Zymomonas mobilis subsp. mobilis ATCC 10988: one gene and its partners. Each later gene encodes a partner of the first gene's protein in a complex. Links are inferred from orthologs where the notes say so. Each region holds a gene or a part of one and is shown in the gene's direction. Other genes may lie near its edges.

Evidence for each region.
Region 2: the proteins of ZMOB_RS04235 (region 1) and ccmC are in contact, whole or in part, in a solved structure (PDB 8CE8), measured with the Escherichia coli proteins. The link is inferred for Zymomonas mobilis subsp. mobilis ATCC 10988 from one-to-one orthologs.
Region 3: the proteins of ZMOB_RS04235 (region 1) and ccmE are in contact, whole or in part, in a solved structure (PDB 8CE8), measured with the Escherichia coli proteins. The link is inferred for Zymomonas mobilis subsp. mobilis ATCC 10988 from one-to-one orthologs.

Annotation. Positions count from the first base shown.
Region 1 is NC_017262.1:961,565-967,023, forward strand. The notes cover bases 1,263-4,231. They hold ZMOB_RS04235 (heme exporter protein CcmB), read left to right. Parts: upstream 1,263-2,409; coding sequence 2,410-3,054; downstream 3,055-4,231. Other genes in these bases: ZMOB_RS04225 (ATP-binding protein), read left to right, coding at 1,263-1,548; ccmA (heme ABC exporter ATP-binding protein CcmA), read left to right, coding at 1,745-2,410; ZMOB_RS04240 (retropepsin-like aspartic protease), read right to left, coding at 3,060-3,989. Also shown: ZMOB_RS04220 (response regulator transcription factor), read left to right, coding at 1-88; more of ZMOB_RS04225, read left to right, coding at 91-1,262; ZMOB_RS04255 (hypothetical protein), read right to left, coding at 4,763-5,320. UniProt on the Escherichia coli protein: Required for the export of heme to the periplasm for the biogenesis of c-type cytochromes.
Region 2 is NC_017262.1:93,358-96,076, forward strand. It holds ccmC (heme ABC transporter permease CcmC), read left to right. Parts: upstream 1-861; coding sequence 862-1,578; downstream 1,579-2,719. Other genes in the region: ZMOB_RS00435 (TonB-dependent receptor plug domain-containing protein), read right to left, coding at 1-262; ZMOB_RS10220 (hypothetical protein), read left to right, coding at 1,575-1,739; ccmE (cytochrome c maturation protein CcmE), read left to right, coding at 1,763-2,203; ZMOB_RS00450 (heme lyase CcmF/NrfE family subunit), read left to right, coding at 2,205-2,719. UniProt on the Escherichia coli protein: Required for the export of heme to the periplasm for the biogenesis of c-type cytochromes.
Region 3 is NC_017262.1:93,908-96,839, forward strand. It holds ccmE (cytochrome c maturation protein CcmE), read left to right. Parts: upstream 1-1,212; coding sequence 1,213-1,653; downstream 1,654-2,932. Other genes in the region: ccmC (heme ABC transporter permease CcmC), read left to right, coding at 312-1,028; ZMOB_RS10220 (hypothetical protein), read left to right, coding at 1,025-1,189; ZMOB_RS00450 (heme lyase CcmF/NrfE family subunit), read left to right, coding at 1,655-2,932. UniProt on the Escherichia coli protein: Heme chaperone required for the biogenesis of c-type cytochromes. Transiently binds heme delivered by CcmC and transfers the heme to apo-cytochromes in a process facilitated by CcmF and CcmH.

The DNA of each region.
Region 1 (5,459 bases):
TCGTAAGAAACTGGGGCAGGATGTTATTACGACTATTCGCGGTTTGGGTTATGCTTTGAACGACCCAGAGGATCGGAATAACGGCTGATTATGGCTTCCGCTTCTTCCCCTAGCGGTGGCCGAAAGTGTTTTTTTAGTCGTTTCTTTCGCCGGAAAAAAATCGAAAAAAGCGGAAATCTGGTCGGAGAAAATAATAGTCAGGAGCCGGTAATACGTCCTACCGGTTCTTTGACCCGCCGGTTAATTGCTATTTCGGCTTTGTGGATATTTATCCTGCTATCGGGCGGCGGCGTAACCTTGGATCGGGTGCTGACCCAAGCCGTCACCGATAATTTTGACAGCCAGCTTGATTATGTTTTGGCGGCGATGATCGCTTCTTCTGAAATTGATCCCGAAGGGGCGGTTCGACTGAATCGGCCTTTGGGTGACCAGCGTTTTTTGGAAGCCCATAGCGGCCTTTATTTTCAGGTTAGCGGTAGCGGATATGAAAGATTTCCGTCCCCTTCACTTTGGGATCGCTCGCTACAAGTCAATCCGATGCCTAAAGGGCAATTGGTGCGGACATATGATAGCGACGAATTTTCTGATGGCACTTTGCGAGTGATGGAACGGGATGTCCGCTTACCCGGTTCGTCTGTTTTATGGCGATTCCAAGTCGCTGAAATTCGCACTTCTTTAGACAATCAGATTAAAAAATTACGCCATACCCTTGTGAAAGCCTTTTTGATTTTAGGCACGGGGTTGATTGTTATTACCGTTTTACAGGTGACGATCGGATTATGGCCGCTGCGGAAATTAAGGCGCGAGATTAGTGCTGTCCGTAATGGTCAGGCTTCACGTATTCATGACCGGATGCCGAATGAAGTCGCCCCTTTGATTGAAGAATTGAACGCTTTGTTGTCTCATAACGAGCGGCAAGCCGAAGAGGCTAGGCGACATGCTGGTAATCTGGCTCATGCCTTGAAAACGCCGTTAACGGTTGTGACTAATGAGGCGAATGCCAATAGCGATGCCTTGAAAGAAGTTGTTTTGCGGGAGGTGATGACCATGCGGCGGCATGTCGATCATCATTTGGCGCGAGCGCGGGCTATCGGACGGCGGGGTAATGCCCAAAGCCAAGCAGAGGTATGGCCTGCTTTACTGGCGGTAGAACGCGCGGTTACTCGGCTTTATCCTCATGCAACGATTGATCTTGCAGGAGTTAAGGACGCTGTTGTCAGAATAGAAAGACAAGATCTGGACGAGATTTTGGGAAATCTTATAGAAAATGCTGCTAAATATGGTCAGGGACGCGTTTTTGTTACGGTAGAAAAACAGGGTAAGTCGGTTGAAATCCTGATTGAAGATGATGGCACGGGTATTCCTGAAAATCTCCGTGGGCAGTTGTTTAAACGCGGGGCGCGTTTGGATACAGATAAACCCGGGACTGGGTTGGGGTTGGCAATTGTTCGCGATGTGGTCGAAATTTATGGCGGCAGTGTTACTTTGGAAGAAAGTGAAGATTTAGGTGGCCTGTTTGTCCGTCTGGCATTGCCATCAGTACATTAAATTCACGATTTGATGGGATCCGCATAAAGGGTTTTGCATAGCCCTGCTATTTGTCTGTTCTGATAGACAAAGTATTATTTTGAAACGGTATCTTTCTGCTCTCTTGGTTTTTCTGTGGCGTTAAGGTGCTTTAGCTTGGGGTAGTGTCAAGACATAGATTTTTGATATTGTTTTCTATCCCTTTGGCGGGATCTTGTTGGGGAGAAAAAGGCTGTCCGATTTCGGGAATGCAAGGCTGGCGTGTCATGACGTGAGTTGTTTGAGAGGCGACCGCTTACTGTTTACCCATTTGTCTTTTGAAGTGAAGGCTGGGGAGGCCGTTTTAATAACGGGGGCAAATGGTATTGGTAAAAGCAGCCTTTTGCGTCTGTTGGCGGGTTTTCTGAAACCTTTTTCGGGTCATGTTAAAAAATGGGGTCGGGTGGCTTTTGCGGATGAGGCTTTGGCAATGGATCGGCATTTGCCTTTAGAAAAAGCCTTGGCTTATTGGGCGGCTTTAGATGGTGTTTTGGGCGCTGAAAAAGAAGCAATGGCGGTGATGGCTCTTGATAGATTGGCGGATTCACCTGTCCGTTTGCTCTCCACTGGGCAGCGTAAAAGAGCTGTGTTGGCGCGTTTGTTGGCAAGCCAGGCTGCTATCTGGTTGTTGGATGAACCGGCAAACGGGCTTGATGCGGCTTCTGTTAGGGCTTTGATCGAAATGATAGAGCACCATCGCCAAAAGGGCGGGATTATTTTGGCTGTTAGTCATCAAGGGCTTGATATGGCTGATTATAAAACCTTGTCTTTAGAAAATTTCGTAGCGAATTCTGGCCAGTCATCAGGTTTCTTTGACCTTTTGGATGAAAGTCATTTCTCTTGATCCGGCTTGTTTTATTAATTCGTCGGGATTGCTCAATTTTGATCGGGGCAGGGGTATTTCTACCTGTCTTGTTTTTTTTATTGGTTGCCGTTCTATACCCTTTCGCGGTGGGCAGTGATCCCATAATTTTATCGCGTACTGGTAGCGGAATATTATGGGTTGCCGCTCTGTTAGCTTCTTTGTTACCCATTGACCGTTTGATTATTCCCGATGTCGAAAATGGCTTTTTCGATCATTATGCGGTGCGCGGGATTAGCGAAGAATGGATAGCTGTGGCGCGTATTATCGCCCATTGGGTGAGTTTTGCTGTCCCTTTAATGGTGGCGTTGTTACCCGCCTCGGCTTTGCTATCTTTGGATTGGTCTGTTTTCTGGAAATTGGAAGCCGGATTTTTATTGGCTACTCCTGGACTGGCCTCTTTGGGGGTTATGATTGCCGCTTTGACGGCAAGGATAAAGTCCGGAAGTGGGTTGGCTGCTTTACTTTTATTGCCTTTGGCCGTGCCGCTCCTCATCTTTGGCGCGGGGGCTGTTGATGGTCATCAGCCTGGGGCCTTCCTATTATTGGCGGCTTGTTCGTTGTTTTTGCTTGCTGTCGCGCCTTTTGTCATCGGTGCCGCTTTGCGCATCGGACAAGATGGGTAAAAGGCTTACTGTATCGATTTAAGGCAGGCTTTGTGGTTGATAAAATCGAGATAGAGGTCAGCTTTTTCGAGGATGGATGCTCCGATAGTCATCGTAGGACGCCGTCTAGTATCTTTGAGGACTAATTTTTGTCTTTTTCTATAATTGATCCCATCAATAGATAAATCTGATTCCACGATATAGGCTGGATCAGTTATTTTATCTTTAGTAATGTCGGTGAATTCATCAATAATTTTCTTTTGTTTTTCAAATAATATTTGTTCTTCTGGCGTAAATTCAGATTTGAACTGTAGTAAGTTAAAATCGGTGTTTTCTTCAGAAAGATCTATGGCAACTAGATCGGTTCTACCTTGCCATGTAATGGGGTATTTGAGTGCTTGGTAATCTCCTTCAAATGTACTTCCAAGATGAATGTCCTGTTGACAGTTACAGTTGATATTTTTGCCAAAGGTCATCTGCTGTTTATTTATTTTGATTTTACCCAGTTTTTGAAGAACCATCAGCCCCAAATAGGCTTTTTTTGTAGTAGTAAAGAGAACGGGAACGTTTTTTAAAACGGCTGTTCCGATTTTGAGTTCATCAACAATACCGAGATCGCCACTAAAAATTTCAGCAGTCCCATTATCTGCATAGTTGATATGTCCAACAATATGGACATGGGGCGAATCTTTTAACTCTATGGGTAATTTACTAATCGCGGATTCCGTATCCAGAAGAAGAATCGTCTTTTTGCCATTTAAAGAGGCGTTAATATAAGGAATCTTCCAGGTTCTGTTCTTATTTATATCTTGATATTTTATCGGTAATGATTGTTTATGATCTATTCCGGTAACCGTAAAAGCGGGTATTAAAGAGGGAAATACAGTTAGACTTCCCATTTTTGTTGCTGAAAGGGAAAAATTTTCTAGGTTTTGTTGACAAAGGAAGGTAACCACAATTTTACGGCCGCGAGATGAAGGAAGGCGAGAAAAGATTTTCTGGTTTTGTCATAGCGTGTGGCAATGCGCCTGAACTGCTTTAGCTTATTAAACATCCGCTCAATACGATTACGATCTTTGTAGTGCTGGAGATTATAAGGAATAGGCTTTTTTCGATTGGAACGAGGCGGGATAACAGGAAGGATGCCTCGAAAAAGCAGTTTTTCGCGTAACCTATCGCTATCATATCCTTTATCAGCGAGAAAACAGTGGGGTGTTGTGACAGGGATATCTATCAAGCTATCAGCGCCAGAATAATCAGAGACCTCACCACCGGTTAGTGCGAAAGCTAGAGGGCGGCCTTGACCATCGGAACGGGCGTGGATCTTGCTCGTAAAGCCTCCGCGACTGCGACCAAAGCCTTCCTTATACGTCCCCCTTTTGCGCCAGCCGCTTGGCTGTGGGCGCGAATAATCGTACTATCTATCATATGTTGCCAGTCATCTGTCAGGCCAAGGTCAACGAGAGTTTCAAGAAGAGCGTCCCACACACCCTGTTCTGCCCACCTACGAAACCGAACATAGATCGAATTCCATTTCCCATAACGTTCATGCATATCTCGCCACGGGCAGCCTGTTCGAAGCACATAAAGCATACCATTGAGAAATAACCGATTACTTTTGGCGGGACGCGCGCAGCGGCCTCGTTCGCTTGGAAGAAGACCCTGTATTATCTCCCACTCCGCGTCCGTCAGATCTCCTCGCATCCTATCTACCCTACAAAACTTGTTCTCAAGTTATCTCTAAAAATCTTAAATTATACCCTTTGTCAACAGAACCTAGTCCCTTGAATTTTCGGATGACAGGATAATAAGTATTGTTGATGTTGTTGAGTTTTTCACCCCAAGCGGGAAGATTACCTTCCAAAAAATAATTACCAGCAGAAATCTGGTCGCAGGTCATCACCACATTATTAATCGGAGGAAGTAGAGTAGGCGTGTTTGGGTCTTGGAAGAAGGTTTTTTTACATATTGCTAATTGTCGATTGACCTCTTCATAATTGCCTTTGACGAGCAACGCTTCAATTTTTGTAAATTTTTTGACGGTATTTGTTGTTTCTGGCTCATTAGCAATCTTTTCAATAAGGAGACTGTCTCCTTCGAAAAGGGCATCTACAAGCCTTTTATTCCCAGGGTTGAGCTCTACACCCTTTTGTTGTTCTTCTGCTGTTGTATTCCTTAGAAATTCGATTAATCTTTCAGAAATGAGAGGCTTGTCAGCTTTCAATGGCGGCAGGAAAAAGCTGTTTAGAAGAAGGGGGTAGAGAAGAAATCGATATTTTTTAGGCATGATAGGCTTCCGATAAAACAAGTTGTGATGACGCTCTTCCCCCTTCTTTGATACTTACTGCGGTATGGGCTGTGCGTCCGAGTTGTTAGGCTTGAGGCAGGCTTTGTGATTGATAAAGTCGAGATAGAGATCAGCTTTT
Region 2 (2,719 bases), 870 kb from region 1 along the record:
AAGGAGCCGCACTAAAACTGGCAGAAGGAATAAAAGCCAACATACCCTGAAGATCGTGGACATTCAGCTTCTTGACCTGCTCTTTTGTAAAAACCGAAGTCGAAATCGGTGTCTTTTGATTGACCTCAAATCGACTTTTTGCCGTCACCTGAATCGTTTGTTTGTCTTCTGATACCTTGTTATCAGATGCCTTTGCATAAATAGGCGTCGATAAAGGACAGGCTATTATCAAAGATGACGCTATAGCCAATTTTCTTCTCATGGGTTCCCCCCTCCTCCGGTCCCTCAACCTCCCTAAAATGATTTCCTTCACTGACTTTAAAGACAACAAACAATTTATTTAATCACAGTAAATTATTCTTTCATTTTATATTTTGGTAATTTTAAAATCTTCGGAAAAGGGGAAATTCTTGCGGGAAAAAATAGATGAAATTTTCGAGAAATTTTTCTTTTTCATTTTTCCTAAAAATTAAAATTTTTACTTAAAAAATAACTTTAATTTAAACTTAAAATAAAGAATGAATTAAAAATTTAGATTTAAATTCCAAATTGCTTTTAAAAAAAGAAATGGATTTTTATGGCAAAATCAAAAGAAAATGATCTGATACCGGAATGGTGAAATCAGGCTTGGACATTGATAAATAGATATCTAAAAACGCATTATTTGATAAGGAAATATCCTCCTTTTGTGCCATACCGCCCATATTTTACGACAGATTTTTCTTCTGGAAATAATCCAAAAGACATAAAAGCACGGATAATATCGGAAGATTTTTGGAAAAATGATAAAGCCCTGATTGTGGGTCAATCTATCTTATTTTTGTTTTTTAAGGGATAAAGAATGCCAAGGATAACCATCCTATGATAAGACTTGCAAATCCCCATTTTTTTCTATCCCTAAGCCGAAAATTAACGCCATGGCTTGGCCTTGCGGGTATTCTTTTCAGCCTCGCTGGCATTATCGGCGGCTTATTCGTGACCCCGCCTGATTATTTACAGGGGGAAACCGTCCGTATTCTCTATATCCATGTGCCAACCGCATGGCTTGCCATGGGTGGCTGGAGCAGTATTGCCTTGGCCTCTTTGGTGCAATTTATCTGGCGACATCCTTTGGCGGGCATTGCTGCCAAATCCATGGCTCTACCGGGGGCAATTTTTACAGGACTTTGCCTTATGACCGGCTCAATCTGGGGAAGACCCACTTGGGGAACATGGTGGGAATGGGATGGTCGTCTGACCTCTGTTCTGGTGCTTTTCTTTCTCTATCTTGGCTATATCGCTTTATCCCGATCAGTCAGCAATTACAGCACAACCTCGCGCATACCGGCAATTTACGCCTTACTCGGTGCGATCAATTTGCCGATCATTCATTATTCTGTTTTGTGGTGGCGCACACTCCATCAAGGCCAAAGTATCAGCCTTACCCATTCTTCCATTGATCCATCGCTTTTATGGCCGCTGCCTTTGACTTTGATCGGCTTTTCCTGTCTCTTTGCGCTTATAACTCTTTTCAGGATGCGTCTTTTGCTTGCCAATGCCCAATATGAAGCTCGTCTCCGGCGGATGGCTGCCTTATGAATACGGCATCCCACCAATGGCCTTTTGTGATTGCGGCCTACAGCCTTGTTATAACCGTCACGCTTATCGCTTTATTCGGTAGTTGGTATCAGATGCGGCGGGCAGAAAAACGTCTGATGAAACTAAGCCGAGCAAAAAAAGATTCACCGCGCAAGGCCTGACCCAAAATAGACGGAGATATAAAGTGCAAGCCAAACATCAACGGCTTATTCTGGGGATTATCGCGCTTGCGGCGGTTATAGCTGCCGGTTTTTTGGCACTTGTCGCCTTTAAAAAGCAGGCTGCCTATTTCTTCACGCCCACAGATGCCGTCAAGGCGCATCTGCCCGTAAACCGGAATATCCGCTTGGGAGGAATGGTCGAACGCGGCTCGCTCATCCGTGAAAAAGACGGGGTAACCATCCATTTTCGGGTGACGGACGGTTACCAGAAAATTGCGGTTTCCTATCGCGGAATAGTGCCAGACCTTTTTCGGGAAGGTTCCGGCGTGGTCGCTGACGGTCATTTTGACCCATCCGGCTCTTTCATGGCTGAAACCATCCTCGCCAAACATGACGAACGCTACATGCCGCCGGTGACTCAACAGCAGGCGGCCGCGACCCAAACGACATTACAGGAAAAATGATGTGATTGCCGAATCCGGTCTTATCTTTTTGTGGCTCGCCGCCATGATGGCCTTGTTGCAAGGCCTCTTTGGCCTGTCTGTTCTGAATAATCGCCTTGATGACGTCTTCTCCGGTGCCGTCAAAATAACAGCCCTTATCCAAGCCGCCTTGGCGCTATCCGCTTTTGCAATGCTGCTTTGGTTGTTTATGCGGGTGGATTTATCGGTAACCTTGGTCGCTGAAAACGATCATTGGGCAAAACCGATGCTTTATCGTGTGGCTGCCAGTTGGGGCAATCACGAAGGTTCAATGCTGCTTTGGGTCACTATTCTCAGCTTTTGCGGGGCTTTGCTTGCGCTTTTTGGCGGGAAGATCGACCAGAAATTATTATCTTTGGCTTTGGGATCGCAAGCCTTTCTAGCCTTAGGCTTTTTTGCCTTTTTGCTCTTTGTTTCCAATCCTTTCGCTCGCCTCAATCCACCTGCGACAGAAGGCCTTGGCTTAAATCCGCTGTTACAAGACCCGGGATTGGCCTT
Region 3 (2,932 bases), 870 kb from region 1 along the record:
TGCTTTTAAAAAAAGAAATGGATTTTTATGGCAAAATCAAAAGAAAATGATCTGATACCGGAATGGTGAAATCAGGCTTGGACATTGATAAATAGATATCTAAAAACGCATTATTTGATAAGGAAATATCCTCCTTTTGTGCCATACCGCCCATATTTTACGACAGATTTTTCTTCTGGAAATAATCCAAAAGACATAAAAGCACGGATAATATCGGAAGATTTTTGGAAAAATGATAAAGCCCTGATTGTGGGTCAATCTATCTTATTTTTGTTTTTTAAGGGATAAAGAATGCCAAGGATAACCATCCTATGATAAGACTTGCAAATCCCCATTTTTTTCTATCCCTAAGCCGAAAATTAACGCCATGGCTTGGCCTTGCGGGTATTCTTTTCAGCCTCGCTGGCATTATCGGCGGCTTATTCGTGACCCCGCCTGATTATTTACAGGGGGAAACCGTCCGTATTCTCTATATCCATGTGCCAACCGCATGGCTTGCCATGGGTGGCTGGAGCAGTATTGCCTTGGCCTCTTTGGTGCAATTTATCTGGCGACATCCTTTGGCGGGCATTGCTGCCAAATCCATGGCTCTACCGGGGGCAATTTTTACAGGACTTTGCCTTATGACCGGCTCAATCTGGGGAAGACCCACTTGGGGAACATGGTGGGAATGGGATGGTCGTCTGACCTCTGTTCTGGTGCTTTTCTTTCTCTATCTTGGCTATATCGCTTTATCCCGATCAGTCAGCAATTACAGCACAACCTCGCGCATACCGGCAATTTACGCCTTACTCGGTGCGATCAATTTGCCGATCATTCATTATTCTGTTTTGTGGTGGCGCACACTCCATCAAGGCCAAAGTATCAGCCTTACCCATTCTTCCATTGATCCATCGCTTTTATGGCCGCTGCCTTTGACTTTGATCGGCTTTTCCTGTCTCTTTGCGCTTATAACTCTTTTCAGGATGCGTCTTTTGCTTGCCAATGCCCAATATGAAGCTCGTCTCCGGCGGATGGCTGCCTTATGAATACGGCATCCCACCAATGGCCTTTTGTGATTGCGGCCTACAGCCTTGTTATAACCGTCACGCTTATCGCTTTATTCGGTAGTTGGTATCAGATGCGGCGGGCAGAAAAACGTCTGATGAAACTAAGCCGAGCAAAAAAAGATTCACCGCGCAAGGCCTGACCCAAAATAGACGGAGATATAAAGTGCAAGCCAAACATCAACGGCTTATTCTGGGGATTATCGCGCTTGCGGCGGTTATAGCTGCCGGTTTTTTGGCACTTGTCGCCTTTAAAAAGCAGGCTGCCTATTTCTTCACGCCCACAGATGCCGTCAAGGCGCATCTGCCCGTAAACCGGAATATCCGCTTGGGAGGAATGGTCGAACGCGGCTCGCTCATCCGTGAAAAAGACGGGGTAACCATCCATTTTCGGGTGACGGACGGTTACCAGAAAATTGCGGTTTCCTATCGCGGAATAGTGCCAGACCTTTTTCGGGAAGGTTCCGGCGTGGTCGCTGACGGTCATTTTGACCCATCCGGCTCTTTCATGGCTGAAACCATCCTCGCCAAACATGACGAACGCTACATGCCGCCGGTGACTCAACAGCAGGCGGCCGCGACCCAAACGACATTACAGGAAAAATGATGTGATTGCCGAATCCGGTCTTATCTTTTTGTGGCTCGCCGCCATGATGGCCTTGTTGCAAGGCCTCTTTGGCCTGTCTGTTCTGAATAATCGCCTTGATGACGTCTTCTCCGGTGCCGTCAAAATAACAGCCCTTATCCAAGCCGCCTTGGCGCTATCCGCTTTTGCAATGCTGCTTTGGTTGTTTATGCGGGTGGATTTATCGGTAACCTTGGTCGCTGAAAACGATCATTGGGCAAAACCGATGCTTTATCGTGTGGCTGCCAGTTGGGGCAATCACGAAGGTTCAATGCTGCTTTGGGTCACTATTCTCAGCTTTTGCGGGGCTTTGCTTGCGCTTTTTGGCGGGAAGATCGACCAGAAATTATTATCTTTGGCTTTGGGATCGCAAGCCTTTCTAGCCTTAGGCTTTTTTGCCTTTTTGCTCTTTGTTTCCAATCCTTTCGCTCGCCTCAATCCACCTGCGACAGAAGGCCTTGGCTTAAATCCGCTGTTACAAGACCCGGGATTGGCCTTTCATCCTCCAACGCTTTATCTTGGCTATGTCGGCCTATCGGTCGCTTTTTCTTTTGCGGTCGCCGCTTTACTGACAGGGAAAGCAGATCGTGCCTTTGCGAAAGCCATGCGCATTTGGGTTCTAGGCGCTTGGGTTTTTCTGACTATCGGCATTACCGCAGGCAGCTATTGGGCATATTACGAATTGGGCTGGGGCGGCTTCTGGTTCTGGGACCCTGTTGAAAATGCCGCTTTGATGCCGTGGCTCGCCGCTACCGCCTTGTTCCATTCCGTTTCCGTCCTCGCCAAAAGGGATTCTTTACGGGTCTGGACATTGGTCTTGGCTGTTACCGCTTTTTCAATGAGCATGATCGGCACTTTTCTGGTGCGTTCCGGTATTCTGGTCAGTGTTCATGCCTTTGCGGTTGATCCATGGCGGGGCAGTTTTATCCTTGGCTTGCTTGGGCTTTATATCGGTGGTGCCTTAGCCCTGTTTGCGCTTCGGATCGCTAAAATCCACCAAGGCAATCATTTTATTCTACCCAGCCGTGAAGCCGGTTTGGTGCTGAATAATCTTTTCCTCGGCGTCATTTTGGCAATCGTGCTGATTGGCACGCTCTATCCTCTTTTGGCGGAAATGATGAACGGAGAAAAACTATCCGTCGGCGCGCCTTATTTTAATATGATTATCACGCCGCTGGCCTTGCTTCTCTGCCTTTTGATGCCTTTCGGTACATTACTCCGCTGGAAACAAGACCGTTGGGCAAGTCTCAAATGGCCGCTT